4 regions of the Paenibacillus sp. FSL R5-0473 genome follow, and region 3 is predicted to be linked to each of the others. Evidence: predicted binding sites of a transcription regulator. Region 3 holds the regulator's gene; each other region holds the start of a gene.

Region 1 (5,841 bases), 4.8 Mb from region 3:
ATGAACAGATCATGTACAACCGTGAATAGATCTTCCCGTGCAAAACCTCGCTCCACCCGCTCGGTATCCGGTGCCACCACCAGTGGATTGCTGCAGTAGACCATCATCGCTCGGATTGGCTGCTCTGCTTCCAGCAACGCTTCACCAATCCGGTTCATGTTTACCACTCGCGGCTCCGGATTCTGCCGCAGCTCCGGACGTTCGAGCGCGTCGCTATTTGTGCTCGCGTAGCTGTTAGTGCGAACGGCACCGCCGCCTTGCTTCAGCCATTGCCCTGTAATAGCAGGCAGACATGCAACGCTACGCACGTTCATCCCCCCATTATCATGGTGCTGGAGGCCATTGCCGATGTGAATATGGGCTGCCTGTGCGTTGCCGTATAGTTCGGCCAGCTCCACAATCGTTTCCTCCGGCACGCCCGTAATGCGTGCAACACGTTCAGGGTTGTAACTGCGGACATGATCACGTAGTGCCTCATGACCCACCGTATACTTTTGCATAAACGATTCATCTGTCAGTCCCCGTTCGAACAGCACATGCATTAATCCTAGCGCCAGTGCACTGTCCGTGCCCGGATACAGCGGAATAAACCAGTCGCCCCACTGGGCCGTGCGATTGCGATGAACGTCGATGACGACGATCTTGGCGCCTTTCTTGCGGGCTTTCTCCGCCAAAACGACCTGATGCATATTTGTACTGACGATATTGCCACCCCACACCAGGATGAGATCCGCATGCTCCGTATCTTCCGGCACCGTTCCCCGATTGGCACCCATCGTATATTTCCAGCCGGTATTTCCAGCGGAGTTACAGATCGTCTGCTCCAGTACACTCGCACCAAGCGCATTGAAGAAACGCCGATCCATACCGTCTACGCCGAGAATGCCCATGTTACCGTAAAAGCTGTAGGGCAGGATGCTCTCCGGGCCGTAGGTTTCGGACAATGCAGTGAATTTGGTCGTAATCTCGCGAATCGCTTCATCCCAACTAATTCGTTCGAACTTGCCTTCACCTTTGGCTCCTACACGTTTCATCGGATATTGTAGACGCTCGGGGTGATACACCCGCTCAGTCATATTTCTAACTTTATTACAGATGGCACCCTTGGTTATGGGATGATCCGGATTGCCTGCCACCTTCACAATTTTGCCGTTCTCTTTATGTAATAACAGACCACAAGTGTCCGGACAGTCGAGCGGGCACACCGCCGCAAATATACCATTCTCCTGATCGATCATCGTAAGGCTCCCCTCTTTAAAAGCTATCCCTATATCATATCTTCTTCGAGGTTATCGCGTAAAGAGAACAGTATGTTTTTGCTTCATATTCGCCGCTATAGCGGCTTTAAATTATTTTCAAAAAAATGTTTTTGAGTTTGATTCAACTTCAGAATTCAGGGGTAAATTAAAAATAAGGCATTAGGCTAGTGTTTCCCCACTTCCTCCTCATGCCATATCATGGACCACTCCCGAAATTCGCCATGAACAGGTTTCGTTCCCCCGAACCTTGTCATGGCGAATTTATTTTGCGTTAAACTCCAACAAGGACCTCATACAAAAAACGATCCCGCCCTGCTCCATCACAGCATATTCGCCATGAACCGAGCAAGATCAGAATCGTCTTCACTTCTAATACATGTGTATCCATACCTCGCTGTGCCCACTATGCTTGTTTGCTCAACATCACTCTAGCCTCCGTCTCCACAGCTTCGATCGACGTTGCTATCTCCGGCTTCACTTTTGGCTCAGTTTGGCGCAGGTACACCATCCAATAGGCTGCAGCTACAAACAGAGCACCTCCAGTCAGATTCCCGAGCCATACCGGAATGAAATTCATCACATATTGGCCCCACGAATAATGTCCTTCAAAGATTGCCGCCGGGATGAGGAACATATTGGCCACAACGTGCTGGAATCCAATCGCCACAAATGCCATCGTTGGAAACCAAATGCCCAGTACCTTGCCACTCATCGTATCCGAAGCATAAGATAACCACACGGCCAGCGCGACCAGCCAGTTACAGCCGATGCCAGAGATGAAAGCTTGCAGGAAACCGTCATGCAGCTTATGCCCAGCCATATCCACCACTTTCGCCAGATATACACCCTCTCCGGTCAGGCCCAGCACATGTCCAAACGCGTACGCGACAAACAAAGCTCCAACAAAATTACCAATCGTCACTAAGGTTAGATTTTTCAACATGCTACCCACGGATAATTTTCTTGCAATCGTTGCAAGTGGAACTGCCATCATGTTACCTGTCAGCAGCTCTCCACCACCGATGAGTACCAAGATTAATCCAACCGGGAACACTGCTGCTCCAATCAGATTGACCAAACTTCCCCACTCAGCTGGCGCAGAAGCAATCACCCGAATATCCAGTAAAAAACCCAGCGCAATAAAAGCACCTGCCAGAAAACTAAGCACCAGTACAGAAGACGCCGGATATTGAGCCTTCTTCATGCCTGTCTGCGCCGTATATTGTGCAACCTCAAGAGGTGTTTTTGCTGCCATATCATTCATCCTCTCCTTCATTGTTCATCATTGGATAAAACCATCTGAAATTCATTAGTTATGCGTTGAATACCACATCCTAATTGTATCTCGGTCCTAAACATAACTTTGTGCAAATTATCACAATGTTGTTTAAAAAGATACTTTAAGAGCGTCTTTAAATAGTTAAGTCAGCAAAAGTATAGTAAAGCCTTTTATAGCTAAAAAAACCACAAAAAAGACTGACGATAAACTCGCCAGTCTTCTTTTTCCTTTATAATCGTCCGCCTTGTTTCATAATCTTGGCAGTTATTGTACACCTCATATTTACGGATAAGCATGACTTATCTTTGTATGGCGTTTATCAAGATCGCTGTTCAACCATCTATTCTGCTTCCTTACACCATTGCTGGTGCTTTTACTTCTATTGGAGGCAGTGCTTGCAGACCCGCCGTGTTCAGGAAGTTCCATGGTTTGTTGTAATGTGGCTGGAAGAAGAAGTCGATGAAGGCCAGCTCATCTACGGTCATGTTATTTTGGATGCAGACCGAGATCGTATTAATCGATTGGGTCAGATCAACCTGAGACATCACCTGTGCTCCAACGATCCGACGAGTAGCCTGCTCATATACCACTTTAAGCAACAGTTTCTCAGCCGTTGGCATGAACTCCGGACGGTAGCTGTCTTCCAGTACCACGGATTCAACAATCAAGCCTTCGTCAGCAGCAGACATTTCCGTCATCCCTGTACCCGCGATATTTTGCTCGTAAATTTTGATACCCGATGTACCTTGTGTACCCATATACGGTGTCGTAGGACGAACCAGGTTACGGGCTACAAGTGTACCCATCCGCACGGCGTTGGTTGCCAGTGGAATGTAAGATGCTTTGCCTGTTGGGTTGTAATGAATAGCACAGCTGTCACCCGCAGCGAAGACGTCTTTTTGACTCGTTTGCATATATTTATCCACGATGATTGCGCCGTTTGGTAGCATATCCACTTGGCCTTTGAGCAGCTCTGTATTTGGACGGAAACCAATGCACAGAATAACCAGATCGGTTTCGAACTCTCCTTTGGACGTGATCACTTTAGTCACTTTGCCATTTTCACCAGTAAACTTCTGTACCGTTTGACCAAGAGCCAACTTGATGCCGCGTCCAGTCAACGTATCTTCAATCGCATCCGTGAATTCAGGGTCCAGATATTTGTTCAAAATCCGGTCCACACTGTCGATCAGGGTAACTTCCTTGCCGTTCATCTGGAAAGCTTCGACCAGTTCTACGCCGATATATCCTGCACCTACAACGGTAACACGTTTGGCATCTTTGGCTTTTTCAATAATCGTGTTGGAATGATTGTAGTTTTTGCAAAGTAAAATGTTGTCCATCTCGATGCCTTCAAGCTTCGGAACGACAGGCCATGACCCCGTTGTCACGATCAGTTTGTCAAACGTATCTTCAAATTCTTCCCCGGTTTGCAGGTTTTTAGCCTGAAGGGTATGGCCCTTGGCATCTACTGCTGTTACTTCATGAAGCATCTTGGTCTCAACACCAAGCTCTGCCAGTTGATTAGGCGAAGAATAGAACAAACCGTCAGGGTCTTTCACAACCCCACCTACGTAGAGTGCAATGCCACAAGATAGGAAGGAAATATTGTCATTGCGCTCATACACGGTGATGGTAGCATCCGGGTACAATTTAGCGGTATTTACGATGGCTGCGGTTCCTGCGTGTGTACATCCGATAACTGCGATTTTCATTAAAAGTTCCTCCTCGAAATATATAAATGAGTTTGAATATAAGGTTGTTATGGTTGTGAAACATTTCACTTCTTGTTCGAAACTGTGTATGTGATTTATTTCACTTTATACACTCATTATAATGTGATATTTTTCACATTGCAATAGGTTGAGCAAAAAAAGTTTGTCGAAGGAGGTCATTTCCCTGTATTTAAGCCTTTCTTCCCTTCATTGTATTGATTTCATTGTCCCCGGATTTGGGCGGGTTTATGCTATGTAATGGCTTCCGTGATCCCTGTATGAATGCAGTGTGGACGTATAAAGTTAGAGGCGTCTTCTGCATTCATGTTTGACTTATACAAAAAATAAATGGCTTCAATTTTCATTACAGAGTTGATTTCATGGATCCAACTCATACCTGTGAACAGAATAAATCTGCGTGTATAAAATAATCAAAGAAGCCTGTCCTTGCTTATGCAAGGACAGGCTTCTCAAACGTTCATGTATTAACCGAGCAACTTCTCGATATCTGCAATCATTGTCTCCGGAGATTCTTTCGGTTCAACACGACCTACCACTTCACCTTCACGGTTAACAAGAAACTTGGTGAAGTTCCATTGAATGTCGCTTGTTTCACCTACGCCAGGTTGTTGCTCCTTCAGGTATTGGAACAGGGGATGAGTGTCCTCACCATTCACATCTACCTTGGCAAACACCGGGAAATTCACACCATAGTTAATCTGGCAAAATGATTCCGCTTCCTCACTTGTACCTGGCTCCTGCCCTCCAAACTGGTTACAAGGGAAACCCAGTACAACCAAGCCTTGATCGCGATAACGATCATAAAGCTTTTGCAATTCACCGTATTGCGGGGTCAGCCCACACTTGCTGGCTGTATTGGCAATGACCAATACCTTACCTTGATACAGATCCAGTGAGACTTCTTGGTTCGCGGTGGTTACCGCCTGATATGAATATACGGACATGACTGATTCCTCCCATGACATATGTTGGTTTGGGCTGTTGCGAGCACGTTGGCATAACCAATGAACCCACAGCCTGTCCTATTATTATAAACCTGATCCAATGTGATTACCAAATCCCGGGTCTACTCGTCCCCTTTGCTCCCATGCATTGCAAATCCCCCATGAATGCAAAAGAGCCGCGTGCGATAGCGCACAGCGGCTTCATTCTATAATGTAAGGACCACATATGGCCCATTTCGTTAACTTCCTGTCGCTTGAACACGTGGTTCTGCCCGTCCTCCAGCATGAACCATCGCGCTGTTCATGACCAGCTGCTCTGGCGTCTTCGATTGCTGGCGTTCGCCTGCAAGAGCGTAAGGCAAGCAGAGCGGTACACCGGAACGCGGATCAATCACGATATCTGCTTCAATGTTGAATACTTCACGAAGTACATCTGAGTTCATAACTTCCACAGGTGAACCATGAGCGATGGCTTTACCTTTTTTGATACCAATCATGTGATGTGCGTAGCGGGAAGCATGATTCAAGTCATGCACAACCATAACAATGGTACGGTTGGCTGTGGCATTCAGTTGCTCCAGTAATTGCAATACTTCGAGCTGGTGAGCCATATCCAGGAATGT
Region 2 (5,841 bases), 230 kb from region 3:
TTGCCTGCGCCTTGCTGTGGCTCGTTACTTGAGCTTGCACATCCCGCCAAAGTCCATGAAGTGATAAGCAATAATGAAAGCAGTAATGTCATTCTTTTTTTCATCTGGTTGACCCTCCTCAAGATATTGAGCGTTTGGCTTTACACTCTGATTATAAAAAGCCGGAGCTTACATCGTAAGGATGACAATTCATCAATGGAGGGATAAAATCCTTCACTGGACAAAAAACAGCCCCTGCGAAACATGTTCGCAAGGACTGCTTGGGTTGATTGTTTTTACTATATAAAGGTTAGATCACTTACCTGAACAAGCCACGCCAGCTGTTTCCTGGCGACCTTGTTCGATCAGGCGATACGCCCGCTCCACTTCTTCTTCACTTGGTGAAGGAACTCCATCCAGTGGATATACTTTACCGAGCGCCTCCCATTTGTAGATCCCCATCTGATGGTATGGAAGAATTTCGAACTTCTCGACGCCATTTAATGTTCCAATAAACCGTCCGAGGTTAAGCAGATCCTCTTCCTCGTTATGAATACCAGGCACATACACGTGGCGTATCCACATTTTCCGACCTTGCTCCGATAACCACTTGGCTGTTTTCAACGTTCTCTCGTTGGATTTGCCTGTCAACTTGATATGTTTCTCATCATCAATATGTTTGAGGTCCAGCAGAACCAGGTCTGTTTGATCCAACAGATCGTGAATCCGTTCCGGTTCGTTAAAACCGTTGCTATCCAGTGTCGTATGCAATCCCCAGCGCCGCTTCACTTCCTTGAAGATCTCGGCTACAAAGTGGGCCTGTAACGTTGGTTCTCCGCCAGATATCGTGAGCCCGCCTCCGGAGCTGCGGTAGTAAGACAGGTAAGGCTCAATTTCAGCCAGTACCTCCTCAAGCGCCATTTCTTTTCCACCATCCAGCGCCCATGTATCAGGGTTGTGGCAATACTGACATTTGAGTAGACATCCTTGCATAAAAAGCACAAAGCGGATGCCTGGGCCGTCAACCGTCCCGAAAGTTTCGAGTGAATGAATATGTCCGTTAACCATGCTGCCTCTTCCTTTCTGTATCCGCATCCGCTGTGCGTTTAATATGATTTGGAATACCTTGCTCTAGCGGTCTTCTACTAGCAAATTACTTACATCGAGCCATGGAACGTACGGTTGATGACATCCAACTGTTGTTCACGAGTCAATTTAATGAAGTTAACAGCATATCCGGATACCCGTATAGTCAGTTGTGGATAGTTTTCCGGGTGATCCATCGCATCAATCAATTGCTGACGATCAAATACGTTAACGTTCAGGTGATGAGCGTTTTGACCGAAGTAACCATCCATCATCGCAGTCAGATTGGATTTACGTGTAGTCTCCTCTTTACCCAATGCTTTTGGCACGATGGAGAAGGTATTGGAAATCCCGTCAAGACTGTGTTCATAAGGCAATTTGGCTACCGAGCCAAGGGATGCCAGTGCACCTTTTTTGTCACGACCATGCATTGGGTTTGCACCTGGAGCAAATGGTTCACCTGCTTTACGACCATCCGGTGTAGTCCCTGTTTTCTTACCATATACCACGTTGGAAGTGATCGTCAGAACGGATTGTGTTGGAACTGCGTTACGGTAAGCTTTGTGCTTGCGAATCATGCCCATGAAGTTCTCGACCAGTTCAACAGCAATGCTGTCTACGCTGTCTTCATTGTTACCGTAACAAGGGAAGTCTCCTTCGATTTCGAAATCAACAGCGATGCCTTGTTCGTTCCGAATTGGTTTTACTTTGGCATATTTGATCGCACTCAGTGAATCTGCTGTAACCGACAGACCAGCGATACCGCAAGCCATCGTACGTACAATGTCACGGTCATGCAATGCCATTTCGATACGCTCATAGCTGTATTTATCATGCATGTAGTGAATGACGTTGAGGGTGTTCATATACAGCTTAGCCAGCCACTCCATCATTGGTTTGAAGCGTTTCATAACCTCATTGTAATCCAGCACTTCGCTAGTAATGGCAGGATACTCAGGTCCAACTTGTGCTCCGGATTTCTCGTCACGACCACCGTTGATCGCATACAGGAGAGCTTTTGCCAGGTTGGCACGAGCGCCGAAGAATTGCATTTGTTTCCCGATCTTCATCGCCGACACACAGCAAGCAATACCGTAATCGTCACCGTAGATCGGACGCATCAGATCATCATTTTCATACTGGATTGAGCTGGTTTCGATGGATACTTTACTGCAATAATCTTTGAAAGCTTCTGGAAGTTTCGTTGACCAGAGAACAGTCAAGTTTGGTTCTGGTGCAGGACCCAGGTTGTGCAGTGTATGCAGGAAACGGAAACTGTTTTTGGTTACACGTGTTTCGCCATTCACGGACATACCACCGATGGACTCAGTCACCCATGTTGGATCTCCACTGAACAGTTCGTTGTAATCCGGTGTACGCAGGAATTTGACGATCCGCAGTTTCATTACAAAATGGTCAACCAATTCCTGAGCCTGTTCTTCGGACAGAATCCCTTCTTGCAGGTCACGTTCAATGTAGATATCCAGGAAAGAAGATACACGTCCCAGTGACATCGCAGCACCGTTCTGTTCTTTGATCGCAGCGAGATAACCGAAGTACAACCATTGGAACGCTTCTTTTGCTGTTGTCGCTGGCAAGGAAATATCGAACCCGTGCATATCGCCCAATTGTTTCAATTCTTGCAATGCACGAATCTGTTCAGACAATTCTTCCCGCAGACGAATGACATCTTCATCAATAACATCAACTTCGAGTGCATTCAGTTCGCCTTTTTTGTTACGAATCAGGAAGTCTACCCCGTACAAAGCTACACGACGATAGTCACCGATGATCCGGCCACGGCCGTAAGCATCTGGCAGACCTGTAATAATTCCTGCTTTACGCGCTGCACGCATGTCGGAAGTATAAGCATCGAACACACCCTGGTTGTGTGTTTTGCGAATGTTTGTAAATATATCAATGACGCCCTGTGGCATTTCAAAGCCATATGCCTCACATGCGTCAATCATCATGCGAATTCCGCCTGTTGGTTGAATGGAACGTTTGAACGGAGCATCGGTCTGAACGCCGACAATCTGCTCTTTGGATTGATCCAGATAACCGGGTTGGTGAGAAATAATAGTACCTGGTGTGTTCACATCAACGTCAAGGACACCGCCGTTATCCCGTTCTTTTTTGGTCAGATCAGATACGATCTCCCATAATTCTTTGGTATTCTGGGTTGCACCTGCGAGAAATGCTTCGTCGCCGTAATACGGAGACAAGTTGTGTGCCAGAAAATCATTCACATCTACGGATTTGGTCCATGTTCCTTTGGTAAAGTTTCTCCAGCCTGTTTGTTGTTTGACATCTTTTTCAATCACCGACATCGTAATCCCTCCACTAATTTGGATTTCTGGACACATAACATCTTGCTTCATTCGTAGCATTGTGTGCCCAGAGCCGCGATTAATGTGAATTGTTTCACATAAACCGGAACATGTTCTCTCTACTTGGGAACCGGAACCGCGGGATGAATGTTTTTCTTACATTTTCAGTATACGACTTGGGGCTTTCATCATCTGTGATTTTTGTCACAAAGCCAGTGAACTAACTCACTCCACCTGCGCTGTGTCCCATTGACCCCTGTAAATTCACACTTAGCCACTGCGCGGGCAGAACAACTTCCGATCGCTGTTATCCCCGGATTTTTTCAATTTTATATTTCAAAGGGGAAAATCCGGGGATAAAGGCGAACGCTCCGCTTCTTCAGTTTTTTCTGCCCACTCCGTTATTGTGTGAACATCTGGCTCAAACAGCCACATCACGGATTACGTGTAACCTCTATAGAACCCTTTTGCTCCTCTACGCTCGGAGCAAACCAAATCTTAGAATAAATCCTGAAAAACAGATGCTTCGCTCTTCTGTTTTTCTGCCCTCTCGTTATTGTGTGAAAGACGGCAATCGGGGCTCCCCTCTCGGGGAACCCTGATCTTCTTGCCGTAAAGCACGCTTTGTTCTAAATTTATTATTCAAACTTTCCGTAGAAAGCGTTGCGGTACACATCAGCCAGTTCAGTTACCAGCGGCAACTTCGGATTGGCGGTTGTACATTGGTCTTCGAAGGCACGGTCTGCCAGATAATCGACATGTGCTTCAAAGTCTTTGGCATCGAATCCGATCTCTTGGAACGATTCTTCAATACCCAGTGTTTTGTTCAGTTTGCGAATCGCATTGATGAGACTGGTTACGCCTTCTTCTGTCGTACGAGCAGGCAATCCCAAGATGCGGGCAATTTCGGCATACCGCTCATCCGCTACAAAGTGCGAATATTTCGGGAACGATGCAAATTTGGTCGGTTTTTTCGCGTTGTAACGAATGACGTGTGGCATAAGAATCGCATTGGTGCGTCCGTGTGCGGTGTGATACTGACCGCCCCATTTGTGCGCCAAGCTGTGGTTAATGCCCAGGAATGCGTTGGCAAACGCCATACCTGCAATTGTGGAAGCATTATGCATTTTCTCACGTGCCAGTTTATCGCCTTGCAGCGCAGATTGCTCCAGGTATTGGAACACCAGTTGGATTGCTTTGATCGCAAGTCCATCCGTGTAATCATTTGCCATAACAGATACATAAGCTTCAATCGCATGCGTCAGTACGTCCATACCTGTATCGGCAACGGCTGTTCTCGGCAGGGAGTATACAAACTCCGGATCGACAATCGCTACGTCTGGTGTCAGCTCATAGTCGGCCAATGGATATTTGGTGTTACCTTGATTTTTATCTGTGATAACCGCGAACGATGTCACTTCAGAACCTGTACCGGATGTGGTTGGGATCGCTACAAATTTCGCTTTTACGCCGAGACGTGGATATTTGTAGATCCGTTTGCGGATATCCATGAATTTCTGTTTCAGATCATTGAAGTCCGTGTCCGGATATTCATAGAACAACCACATGGCTTTGGCAGCATCCATCGGTGATCCACCGCCAAGTGCGATAATGCAGTCTGGTTGGAAGCGGCGCATCATTTCGGTTCCGCGATCTACCGTCGTTGTGGATGGATCGGGTTCTACATCAGAGAATACTTCGATCGCTACTGGCATTTGGCGTTGACGCAGATAGTGTTCTACCTTTTCAACATATCCAAGTTTCACCATCATGGCATCCGTAATAATGGCCACACGTGTGATGTCAGGCATTTTAGCAAGATACTGCGTTGCCCCTTTTTCGAAGTAGACTTTGTTCGGCACTTTGAACCATTGCATATTCACGGTACGGCGAGCCACCCTTTTCACATTGATTAAGTTCACAGCGGTTACGTTGGAAGAAGTCGAGTTACGTCCGTATGATCCGCAGCCCAGTGTCAATGACGGCATGTTTGTGTTGTAGATATCCCCGATGGCACCGTGTGTGGATGGTGAGTTCACAATAATCCGTCCAGTTTGCAGACGATCTGCGAATTTGCCGATCACTTCTTCATTTGTGGAGTGGATAACCGAGGAGTGACCCATGCCGCCAAAAGCAACCACTTCTGCTGCACGTTCAATTCCCTCTGCTGCCGTTTTAACTTTGTAACAAGCCAGTACCGGGCTTAATTTCTCAGCCGACAATGGGAATTTGGTACCTACCCCTTCAATTTCGGCCACGAGAATTTTGGTGCCTGCTGGAACTTCAATACCGCACAATTTGGCAATGCTCACCGCAGATTGACCAACAATCGCCGGGTTCACCGCACATTTCTCGGCATTAATCGCACCTGCTGTCAATTTTGCTGCTTCATCTTTGTTAACAAAGTAACAGCCATTTGCAATCATTTTTTTCTTCACTTGATCGA
Region 3 (5,841 bases):
GAGTTAAAGGAATTACCGCTCATAACGATTCAGCGCCTCAGTGACCTGTTTGCACCAGAAGACAGTGACTTGGGTTGGTTTTTGGACGGAATGCGCAGTGAGAAGGAAGCAGAGCCGATTCAGGACCTGGACGGACATACCTATTATCGTCAGCTTGCTCTTAATGTAAGTGATTGGACCGATATTGGTGCACCACGCGATGAGCGGGAGGCTAACCCCCTCGATGGTGTAAGCTTCGAACAGTTTATGGACCAGGTTCGGGAGAATCTGAAGGATACACTGGATCATTACGAAGAGCGTGAAGCGCAGACTCAGATGTTCAGCAGTGTAAGGCAAGCCTTGGATGAAGAGAAACATCTCTTGATCGAAGCTGGAACGGGTACCGGTAAATCTCTAGGGTATCTGTTGCCTGCTATTTACGAAAGTGTGAAGCAAGAACAGAAAGTTATGGTTAGCACGCATACGATCAATCTGCAGGAGCAATTGAGAGAGCGGGACATTCCGATGCTGACTCAAGTGGTACCGTTCCCGTTTAAGGCTGCTGTATTCAAAGGACGTGGACATTACCTGTGCCTGCGCAAATTTGAACACAAAATCAATAAACGTGAATTCGCCACACCTAAAGAGGATTATTTCACAGCTGCTCAGATGATCGTCTGGCTTACGCAGACCGAAACCGGAGATGATGAGGAACTTAACCTTAGCGGACGCGGAGGGGACTTCTGGGAGACCGTACAGAGTGAATCCGAATCATGTCTGGGAAGATCCTGTCCATGGTTCCGTAAATGCTTCTACCATCGTGCCAAACATGAAGCAGGGTTGTCTGATATCGTAATCACCAATCACTCCAAATTATTTACGGATGTGAAAGCCGCGCATCAGCTGCTGCCAGCCTATGAGAGTCTTGTGATCGATGAGGCACATCATCTGGAGGATGTCGCTGGTAAACATCTTGGAATGCATATGAAATATTTCACCTTGGTTCATACACTGACCCGCCTATTTAAAGACAGTCGTAATGGTCAGCTGCCTATGCTTCGTTCGCAGTTATCCGTGCATGAAAATTCGGTGCAATGGGGCTCCATGGTGGATCAGATGTTCCCGCTCGCTCTTGAAGTTAAGGAGCTGTGGGATCGTATGAGCGATGCCTTGTTTGGTCTGTTGCCTGAACGAAGTGATGCTTCACCGGGAGAGACGGGGCAATTTTCACTGCGTCTGAAAGCATCTCAGAAACCTGCAAAATGGCAGGAGTTGCAGGATCTGGAGAACCAGATCTATGTGACTCTGGGCGATTTGGTTCGCAAAGGGGACAAATTGCTGCTTGAGGTGAAAGAAGATCAGGATGATTATCAATCAGATAGTCTGATCACGGACATTACAGGATTACTGAAAGATCTGACCACATTGAAAGAGAATCTACGGTTCTTCATGCGTATGGATGATGCCAAAACGGTGTACTGGATGGAAGCCAGCGGCCAATTCCGCAGCAAATCTCTCCAGCTGTATGCCGTACCTGTAGATGTGAGTGCACAACTGAAGGATTTATTTTTTGATAAAAAGAAAAGTGTTGTGCTTACATCGGCTACGCTTTCGGTAGATAAGTCATTCCAGTTCATGATTGAACAGCTTGGCTTGCAGGAAGCCGCCGAGAACAATCGGCTATTAACGTCGATGTTGCCATCACCTTTCAACTATCGCGATCAGGCACTTCTGGTGATTCCGCGTGATTTCCCAAGTGTGAAGGGAAGTGTGGGTGATGCGCACTTTGTTAATATGCTGGTGCAATCACTCGCAGAGACGGCAATTGCTACGCGTGGACGCATGATGGTTCTGTTTACTTCATACAAGATGTTGCGACAGGTCTATGATCCGCTGAAGGAGGCACTGTCTGGCAACGACATCTCGTTGCTTGGGCAAGGCGTTGACAGTGGAAGTCGTTCCAAATTGACTCGCAGGTTTCAAGATGCCAAAGCAACGGTACTTCTGGGCACAAGCAGCTTCTGGGAGGGTGTAGATATCCCGGGAGAGGCCCTAACCTGTCTCGCTATTGTTCGACTGCCTTTCCAGCCACCGAATCATCCGTTGGTGGAAGCCAAGAGTGAGTTGCTTCAGGAACAGAAGAAAAATCCGTTCATGAAACTGTCCGTGCCACAAGCGGTCATTCGTTTCAAACAGGGATTTGGCCGATTGGTGCGTACAGCAAAGGACAGAGGAATTGTCATTGTTTATGATACACGGGTGATTGAAGCGTATTATGGTAAATTCTTTTTATATTCATTACCTGGTCCCAAAATGGAGCACATGCTCACGGAGCAAATGGTTCCACGAATTACCGAGTGGTTGGAAAAACCTGCTAATGAACAAAAATAATGGTTGTTTTGTTCGTTATATCATTGCATGACACTATCGTTTGGCGTTAAACTTTATTAGATATTTCCGTATCCGATTAAAGCAGTTGCACGTAAGAACTTATAACCCAAATTACAAGGAGCATTCTGTATAAAATGTCACGTTTATCTTTGAGTTTTATACAGAATGCTCATCTTTTCATCTATTATTTTATCGTGGCCTTGGTAAGGGGGAGCAAGAATGAAATCGGATAAAATTTCGGAAGCGGTGGTACGACGTCTGCCTGTATACTTGCGTTATTTGAACGAGTTGCATCAGCGTGAGGTGGCTACTGTTTCTTCTCAAGAGCTTGGACAGAGGCTGGATCTGAATCCGGCCCAAATTCGTAAAGACCTGGCTTACTTCGGTGATTTTGGTCGTAAAGGGATCGGGTATGATGTATCCTATTTGATCGAGAAAATTCGTCACATTCTCAAAATTGATCAGCAAATTAATGTAGCTCTGGTAGGCGCGGGTAACCTAGGACAGGCCTTGTCCAACTACAACGCATATCTGAAAGACAACATGAAGATTGTTGCAGTATTTGATGCATACGGACCGAAGATTGGTAGTCAAATCAACAGTTTGACGGTAAAACCAATGGATGAATTGACGGAAGCGGTTAAAACGGAAAATATTCGCATCGGAATTATCACGGTTCCGGATACGGAAGCCCAAAATGTAGCCGATCAGCTTATTGAATCAGGAATTGAAGCGATCCTTAATTTTGCACCAACCATTCTAAAAACACCGCCGCATATCCGCATTCACCATGCTGACTTTACAACGGATCTGCTTAGTTTGGCCTATTACTTGGAGACTGGAAAGGACGACGAGGAAGATGACAACAAATAGATGGGTAATTCACAACGGCAAATTTGCCGTTAATGAAGGCGGCACAACATGGAACGTGGTCCACGGATACATGGTTGTTGAGAATGACAAGATTGTGCATATTGGTGAGACATTGCCGGATGAAGACAAAAATTGTACCAAAGTGGATGGAAAAGGACTGTTCTTCCTGCCGGGTCTGATCAATACGCATGGTCATGCAGCGATGTCGTTGCTCAGAGGGCACGGAGACGATCTTGCATTGCAAGTATGGTTGCAGGAAAAAATGTGGCCGATGGAAGCGAAAATGACTTCAGAAGATGTATATTGGGGAACTTCGCTATCAGTGCTTGAAATGTTGAAAGGCGGAACTACAGCGTTCCTGGACATGTACGATCACATGGATCAAGTTGCCAAAGTTGTGGAGCAATCCGGCGTTAGAGCAGCACTGGCACGTGGTGTAATCGGGCTGTGCTCGGAAGAAGAACAATTGCGGAAGCTGGAGGAGTCGGCAGCGTTTGCACGTGAGTGGAATGGACAGGCAGATGGTCGCATTACAACCGTAATCTCGCCACACGCCCCATATACATGCCCTCCTGACTACATAGAGAAGCTTGTGCAGGTCGCGAACGACCTAAACCTTCCCCTTCATACACATATGTCGGAAACGCTTCGTGAAGTCGAGCAGAACGTGGCTGATTATGGACTGCGTCCTGTGGCACATCTGGAGAAACTGGGCTTTTTCTCTCGTCCATCCCTGGTTGCACATGCGGTGCATCTGAATGACGAAGAGATTGAGATTCTGGCCCGCCATGATGTGGCTGTATCCCATAACCCGGGAAGTAATCTGAAACTCGCTTCCGGTGTTGCGCGGGTACCTGCGTTGCTGAAAGCTGGAGTTACCGTGTCACTCGGAACAGACGGACCGGCAAGCAACAACAACCTGGATATGTTCGAGGAAATGAGACTGGCTGCATTGATTCACAAAGGTGTATCTGGTGACCCGACGGCAGTGCCAGCAGGCGAAGCGTTATTACTCGGAACGTCATACGGTGCCAAATCTATCTTCTTGAACAATACCGGAGCACTCCAGGTTGGCATGAAGGCTGACTTTATCGCCTTGGACATTGAACAGGCACATTTCTATCCACATACAGACCTGATCTCACATACGATCTACTCGGCTTCTGCCAAAGATGTTGAGCACGTATGGGTGGATGGAAAACAAGTGGTGAAACATGGCGAATGTCTGACGCTGGATGAAGAACGCATTTTGCGTGAGTCTCAATTGGCATTTGATGGTCTGCTTGCTCGTTAATTGCAGGACAGAGCATCATAGGGAAAGGAAGTTCGGCTTTTGAAGAAAAAAAAGAAGTGGATATGGATTTCGCTGCTTGCACTGGTTCTGATTCTGTTTGGACTTCAGCGTTATTACGTCCATGTCACGCAGGACCAACGCAAGGAAGAAGCGCTCGCCATACAAGCAGCACAGGAGAAACTGGGCATTACATCCTATGATGAATTGCGCAAGTACATCTGGGGAGACAAAGAAGGCTCTGACAACATCTACTGGACCCTGATCGGCAAAAACAAGGATAACCAGGATGTTATGGTCTGGGTTAAATTCGATGCAAACAATCAACCGGTTAAGGGTGCAAACGCTGTACACAGTGAGCTGCTGCAGAATGGCATGTCCGAAGCGCAGATACGCAATCGCTTCAGTTCTGAAGTTCCTGCCGGTGAGATTAAACGAATCATGCCCGGAGTTGTGAATGGAATATATGTGTGGCAAGTGTATTATAAAGACGGTACGCATAACCACTATCGCTTTTATCGTTTTAGCAACGGAGAACAGGTGGACCTGGTCTACACACTCCCGAACAGCTAGAACAAATAGAGTGACATAACTAGAGAATTAAAGAAATGAAAGAACCGGCAGACGGATATCCGACTGAACCGGTTCTTTGTGTTGCCTGTAAATATATTTGATTTAAATAGTTAAAATTAATAATTTATTCATATTTTCGCCTTCGAAATTGTATATACGATGTGATATACTCAGATATGTACTCAAAGTTACATTCAAAACAAATAAACCTGTCGAAATTATCGCAGGAGTCAATGTTCAAATATTCGTATATACCAATAAGCCAGTAGGTTGGGCCAAATTCTGGGAGGGGTAATTCACTTGAAGCTAAAAGTATTGCCTATTGCTATAACTGCCGTCATTTCAGCCGTTGTGTTGTTTGGAGGTTGGTTTGTATATCGTCAGGTGGCTGTGCAGAATCCGATTGAGAAAATGGTAACCCAGTACGATGGAGTCAATGACGTTCAATTAACTATTAACCGCAATGACGTACAATTGAAACTTGATCTGCAACCTGATGTTGATTTGGGCAGACTGGTACAATATATTCACAAAGAAGGACAGACCCTGATTGGAACACGCTCACTAAAGTTGGATGTTGTGGATCATTCCAGTGAAGCACTGGAAAGTTGGTGGGGTGATGCGATGTTCACCGTAGCTCAGGCGATGGAGAACAAGCAATACACCGAGATTACACCAACGTTGTCAAAGATGGCGACGAATGGAATTAAGGTAAATACAGCGATGGATGACAA
Region 4 (5,841 bases), 4.7 Mb from region 3:
CCAGACGGACCACCTTTGGATAGGCTTTGCATATGTCCGGTGTTCCGTCTGTGCTGGCATCGTCCACAATGACGATCTCATCCACGAATTCACTCAGATCATGCAATACTTCTTCAAGGTATCGGCCACGTTCATTGCGAACCTGGAGCATGGCGGTCAGCTTGTTGCCTTTGCTTTTGCGAACCCGACGAATGGAAAAGGGTTCTTTGAATACACTTGTTTCCTCTTGTGTTACAGCAGCATTCTGTTCTGCCTGACCTTGTGAATCATTCCAGTGATGCACTTGGCTTCGGATGTCCTGCGTTGGTTGTGCATGATCCGGGGTGTGATCTCCATTTTCCAATGCATCTGTATGTGTTCGATCGACTGTTTCGGTTGGCGTGTAAGTGGTTTCGGTTCGGATATCCCTGTGCACCATTGGCCCATTCAACTGTTGTCTACGCTTCTTCGGGTCCAGCATCATGGCACCTCCCCAAGCAATTGCTGTACAGCATGATCCAACAGCTCCAGCTCCACAATCCGGGCCAGCGCATCTTCATCCTCCAGTGCTGTCTCAAGGAAATGTCGGACTGCCCCGTGTCGTTCCCCTCGCAGTGCCAGCGCACTGCCGGATAATTGCTGATAATCCCGGCGACTGGCATCATCCTGAATATCGACTGCATGCACCAGAGCTAGTGCTTCTTCCACACGTCCAGTCTCCTGGTAAATGCGGAATTTCCAATGTCGCGCCGTTTCTCCGCCAAGTTCGTCCAGGATGCGCAGCGCGGTTCCGTAGTCATCGTTCATACGCAGTAATTCCGCTCGTACAAGTTGATCTTCTCCTGCCTCAAACCAGCGACAGAGCTGTTCATAATGATGCCGTTCTTGTTCGTCTGCTGCACTAATTCCATATACCCGCAGGGCGTCCTCCAACTGTCCAGCCCGGGCATGGATGGCAGACAGGAATCGATAATGGGAGACCACACAATCACTGCGACCATTCATGACCGCATGGGTGAAGGCCTCTTGCAACGAATGCACGGCCCGCGGATCTTCAAGCAAGTACTCATAGGCTGCCAGCAAAAAGGATATCGTCTCATGTGCACCTGCTTTGGCACGGAGCTGACGGTAGAAGTCGGCACGTACACTGCATTGAAGCAGTGTGACGCTATCTGGAGTGCCTGACAGGATCTGCCGCAGCGCATGCAGGAAGAGCAGTTCGTAGTCCCGGAGGGGGACTTCGAGATCATCCTTTTGCATCGTCCCCGCAGGTGCAGGGTCTTCGCCGCCCAGCCAGATGGCACGTACGCCTTGGAATAACAGCTTCATATAACGTGTTTCGGAGGATGTGCCGACCAGATCGGCGATGCCGACGAGTTTGGAAATACTGCTCTCCCATAACGGAGATTCTGCTTCGTTTCCAGCAGGCTCAGGGAGCAGGGCAATACATAGCTCAGGCTCCAGCGAAGCCGTAGCTATTAGCCAGTAGGGATGGGCGACCACGGCTACGGTGCGAGGTTCCAGCAATAGCTGCTCAGCCTCAGGGAGGGAGATGGCGGTAATGACCGGAGGTACATCTTCTGTTTGCGTCAGGCTGCTGACATAGTAGACCTCTCCCTCGATCGACAGCAGTGCAGCAATATCGGGATAGGGAAAGGATGACCAGCCTCCTTTGCGAGGGAAGAGAACATACCGGACAGGGGGCTGTGTTGTACTGGCCTTATCCAGGCTGGCTTCGGCGTCTTCACCTGGTAGTGGTGCAGGTTTTTCCATGAATAGTTCACCTCACCTTGACTGTAATATGGAGCGTCTTCGCTCTGCATGTGCTTCATGCTTTCACTTCATATGTAAAGCCCTCACGGTACTTCGCATGATATGCCTGAGACTAACATATGGGCATTCCGTCCCAAACATGAGTATCTTCCATGAATAGATGCAGTTGGCAAGCTGTGATAATAGGCTGAATTTTATCTTTTGTGTGACCAGGATCACTTTTTTTTGCTCTAGAGACGAAGATTGTGATAATTCTCACATGTATAAAATAGGTAATCTGGCACAATACGTTCATCAACGTATTTGGCGGACAGACAGCGAAGGTGCAGCTTCAATGCCAAATACGCATACTGCGAAGTGAACAGAAAGAAGGGGTAACGGTATGGATCCGATTATGTTATCGCGTATCCAATATGCACTTACAACGATTTTCCATTTCTTTTTTGTCCCGCTATCCATCGGTCTTGTACTGTTGGTTGCAATCATGGAGACGTTGTACGTTGTTAAGGGTAAGGAGATCTACAAAACGATGGCGAAGTTCTGGGGCAAACTGTTCCTGATTAACTTTGCCGTCGGGGTAGTCACAGGTATTCTGCAAGAGTTCCAGTTTGGTATGAACTGGTCCGAGTACTCCCGATTTGTCGGGGACGTGTTCGGTGCGCCACTGGCTATTGAAGCGCTACTGGCGTTTTTTATGGAGTCTACATTTATTGGATTGTGGATATTTGGATGGGATCGTTTGTCCAAAAGAGTGCATCTGGCCTGCATCTGGCTGGTGTTTGTCGGCACATTCCTGTCCGCGCTGTGGATTCTGGCAGCCAATTCATTTATGCAACATCCTGTTGGGTTTGAGATTAACAACGGCCGAGCCGAGATGAATGATTTTTTTGCACTCATCACAAATGGTCAGCTTCTCGTTGAGTTCCCACATACAGTCTTTGGGGCATTGATGACAGGGGCCTTCGTCGTAACCGGGATCAGTGCCTACAAATTGATGAAAAAGCAGGATGTGGAGATCTTCCGCAAATCGTTTAATATTGCGATCATTATCGCTCTTGTTTCTTCATTCGGCGTCGCATTCTCGGGTCACTTCCAGGCGCAATATCTGGTGGAGACACAGCCGATGAAGATGGCAGCCAGTGAGGGCACATGGACAACGACAGAAGATCCGGCGCCATGGACGGTGGTCGCTTTTATTGACCCAGATAAACAGGAGAGTACGGGTGAGATCAAAATCCCTGGATTGCTCAGTTATCTGTCCTACAGCAAGTTCTCCGGTAGTGTCAAAGGTATGAAGGAGCTTCAAGCTGAGTATGAACAGACGTATGGACCGGGGGACTACATCCCGCCGGTACGGACAACATTCTGGAGTTTCCGCATTATGATCGCAGCGGGTGGTTTAATGATTGCATTGGCGCTATACGGTACGTTCCTAGCCATGCGTAAGAAGCTGGAGGTCGCTGGAAAGTGGTTTATGCGTCTGATGGTGTTCGCCATCTCCCTGCCGTTTATCGCCAATACGTCAGGTTGGATTATGACCGAGGTAGGAAGACAGCCATGGACAGTATTTGGCTATATGACAACCGAAGCCGGGGTCTCGCCGAACGTATCCGCAGGAACGATCCTGTTCTCGACCATCGCTTTTACCGCTGCGTATACGGTTCTCGGAATCGTGATGGTATACCTGTTCGTACGTGAGATCAAAGCAGGACCGTTTGCGGTCGAGAAGCCAGAAGATCACGATGAATCGGCCGATCCGTTCGGCGTGGATGGAGGTTATTCCGTTGTCACTAAGTGAGTTGTGGTTTTTGCTGATTGCCGTATTGTTTGTTGGTTTCTTCTTTTTGGAAGGTTTTGATTTTGGTGTGGGGATGTCTACAGGCATTATCGCCAAAACAGACCGTGAACGTCGGACTCTGATCAACTCGATCGGTCCGTTCTGGGATGGTAATGAAGTATGGCTGATTACGGCGGGGGGAGCAATGTTTGCTGCCTTCCCGCACTGGTATGCCACGTTGTTCAGTGGTTTTTACCTGCCACTTGTGGTGGTGTTGCTTGCCTTGATTGGCCGCGGAGTTGCTTTCGAATTCCGCAGTAAAATGAAACAGCAACGCTGGCGCAAAACATGGGACATCATCATTGTTGTCTCCAGCGCGCTCTTGCCTTTCCTGTTCGGCGTGGTCTTTGCCACATTGATGAAAGGTCTGCCCATTGATGGGGAGATGCAATTGCGTGCAGGATTCCTCGATATTGTTAATCCGTACACCGTGATTGGCGGCTTGAGCGTAACGCTACTGTGTCTGGTTCATGGATTGCTGTTTGCATCACTACGAACAGTAGGTGATCTCAGAGAGCGTGCCTTGAAGACAGCGCAAAAATTGATGCTGCCGCTGGCTGCACTGCTCGCTGTTTACGCGTTAATGACGTATTTCATGACCGATGTGTTCGCCGTACGCGGCTGGGCTCTTTGGATCATGGTTGTACTTGGCGCAGTTTCGCTTGCACTTGCGGCATACTTTGTTCGTCAGAAGCGTGAAGGCTGGGCTTTTGGTATGACAGGGGCAGTGATTGCAATTGCCTTTGCCTCGGTCTTTATCGGACTTTTCCCAAGAGTGATGGTGAGTTCCTTTGGGGCGGCATATGACCTGACTGTATACAATGCTGCATCTGGTGCTTATTCATTGAAAGTAATGACCATTGTAGCTTGCACTTTGCTGCCGTTTGTTCTCGGTTATCAGATCTGGAGCTATTATATCTTCCGCAAACGTCTGAACGAGCAGCACCACCTGGAGTACTGATATGGGACGGGGGCTGATGAAGCTGCCGGGCATCCGGCCGGTACTTGCGCTGGCCTCAGCGCTGGTGCTGCTACAGGCGATGACGATCATTATGCAAGCCAAATGGCTGGCACAGGCCATCACGGCATTGTTTGAAGGTTCATCCGTAACGGAGCAGTACCCTGTACTGCTGCTGTTCCTGGCTGCTTTTGCCGCCCGCTACGCCCTATCCTTCTGGTTACAACTCGTGACTTCGCGATATGCGGAGAGGACAGGGACCGATCTGCGCAGAAAGATGGTGGAGCAGTGGTTCAGACTTGGACCGCGTTATGCGAAGACGGAGGGCACAGGCCATCTGGTCACGCTGGCACGTGAGGGGACAGCTCAATACAAGACGTATCTTGAACTATTCATTCCTCGCATGCTGGGCATAGGATTCACACCTATCGTCATTCTGCTGTATGTGTTCAAGCTGGATCTGATGTCCGGGGTTATTCTGATGCTGACACTCCCGATTCTGATCGTGTTCATGATTCTGATTGGCCTCGCAGCTCAGCGTAAGATAGACGGACAATTCAGATCTTACAAAGCACTCGCTAACCATTTTGTTGATACCTTGCGTGGACTAGAAACGCTAAAAACATTGGGACAGAGCAAAACACATGAAGGGTCCATTTTGCGGGTCAGTCAGCGGTATCGGAAAGCAACGATGTCTACTCTGCGCATGGCTTTTCTTTCTTCGTTTGCACTCGATTTCTTTACGATGTTGTCCGTTGCTTCCGTAGCAGTTGGTCTGGGATTACGTCTGACAGAAGGGCATATGCTACTTGGCCCTGCGCTGACGGTACTGATCTTGGCACCCGAATATTTCCTGCCTGTACGTATGCTCGGCGCTGATTATCATGCCACATTGGACGGTAAGGAAGCTGGAGCGGCTATCAACCAAGTGATTGAACGGGGGAAAGCTGCTGAACAGAAACAAAAAGAAGCCTATGCAAATGTTGTTGCGCATGCGGACATGGCAGAGGATGGGACGGGATATGCATCATTGTCTTTGGGTAAAAGGAAAGCCGCTACTTCGACCATACGTGTCGTGTTGAATGATAAAATGGCTGCGGGGCATCTTGCTCCTGATTCTGCTTCTGTTTCTACTACTCCTGAGCTTGTTTCTTCCTCTTCCTCAGTGTTCTCTTGGAATGAGAGTAGCAGACTAGCACTAACGGATGTACAGGTACGGCATGATGATGAAGGTCCTTATTCGCTAAAGGATGTCACATTTCAGATCACGGGTCTTGGCAAAATTGGTGTTATT

What was found. The regulator Rex, encoded in region 3, represses fermentation and respiration genes when NADH is low (regulators of the CRP and FNR family bind a similar motif). The targets are predictions, from matches to a motif close to TTGTGAAATATTTCACAA.
Region 1: a site for Rex is predicted at 2,623-2,640, ahead of MKY28_RS28470 (formate/nitrite transporter family protein). Genes of this name have one in related genera too.
Region 2: a site for Rex is predicted at 3,478-3,495, ahead of pflB (formate C-acetyltransferase). Genes of this name have one in related genera too.
Region 4: a site for Rex is predicted at 1,996-2,013, ahead of MKY28_RS27860 (cytochrome ubiquinol oxidase subunit I). Genes of this name have one in related genera too.

Annotation. Positions count from the first base shown of each region.
Region 1 covers NZ_JBBORL010000001.1:6,482,085-6,487,925, reverse strand. Annotated here, with positions in the region: gene MKY28_RS28475 (molybdopterin-containing oxidoreductase family protein) at 1-1,238, opposite strand, end outside; gene MKY28_RS28470 (formate/nitrite transporter family protein) at 1,663-2,514, opposite strand; gene MKY28_RS28465 (FAD-dependent oxidoreductase) at 2,892-4,253, opposite strand; gene MKY28_RS28460 (glutathione peroxidase) at 4,739-5,218, opposite strand; gene MKY28_RS28455 (ABC transporter ATP-binding protein) at 5,458-5,841, opposite strand, start outside.
Region 2 covers NZ_JBBORL010000001.1:1,430,467-1,436,307, reverse strand. Annotated here, with positions in the region: gene MKY28_RS06225 (ABC transporter substrate-binding protein) at 1-104, opposite strand, end outside; gene pflA (pyruvate formate-lyase-activating protein) at 295-1,047, opposite strand; gene pflB (formate C-acetyltransferase) at 1,137-3,395, opposite strand; gene adhE (bifunctional acetaldehyde-CoA/alcohol dehydrogenase) at 4,034-5,841, opposite strand, start outside.
Region 3 covers NZ_JBBORL010000001.1:1,657,972-1,663,812, forward strand. Annotated here, with positions in the region: gene dinG (ATP-dependent DNA helicase DinG) at 1-2,370, shown strand, start outside; gene MKY28_RS07335 (redox-sensing transcriptional repressor Rex) at 2,590-3,243, shown strand; gene MKY28_RS07340 (amidohydrolase) at 3,230-4,537, shown strand; gene MKY28_RS07345 (cell wall elongation regulator TseB-like domain-containing protein) at 4,577-5,107, shown strand; gene MKY28_RS07350 (hypothetical protein) at 5,408-5,841, shown strand, end outside.
Region 4 covers NZ_JBBORL010000001.1:6,336,201-6,342,041, forward strand. Annotated here, with positions in the region: gene MKY28_RS27850 (glycosyltransferase) at 1-460, opposite strand, end outside; gene MKY28_RS27855 (tetratricopeptide repeat protein) at 460-1,752, opposite strand; gene MKY28_RS27860 (cytochrome ubiquinol oxidase subunit I) at 2,135-3,550, shown strand; gene cydB (cytochrome d ubiquinol oxidase subunit II) at 3,495-4,550, shown strand; gene cydD (thiol reductant ABC exporter subunit CydD) at 4,552-5,841, shown strand, end outside.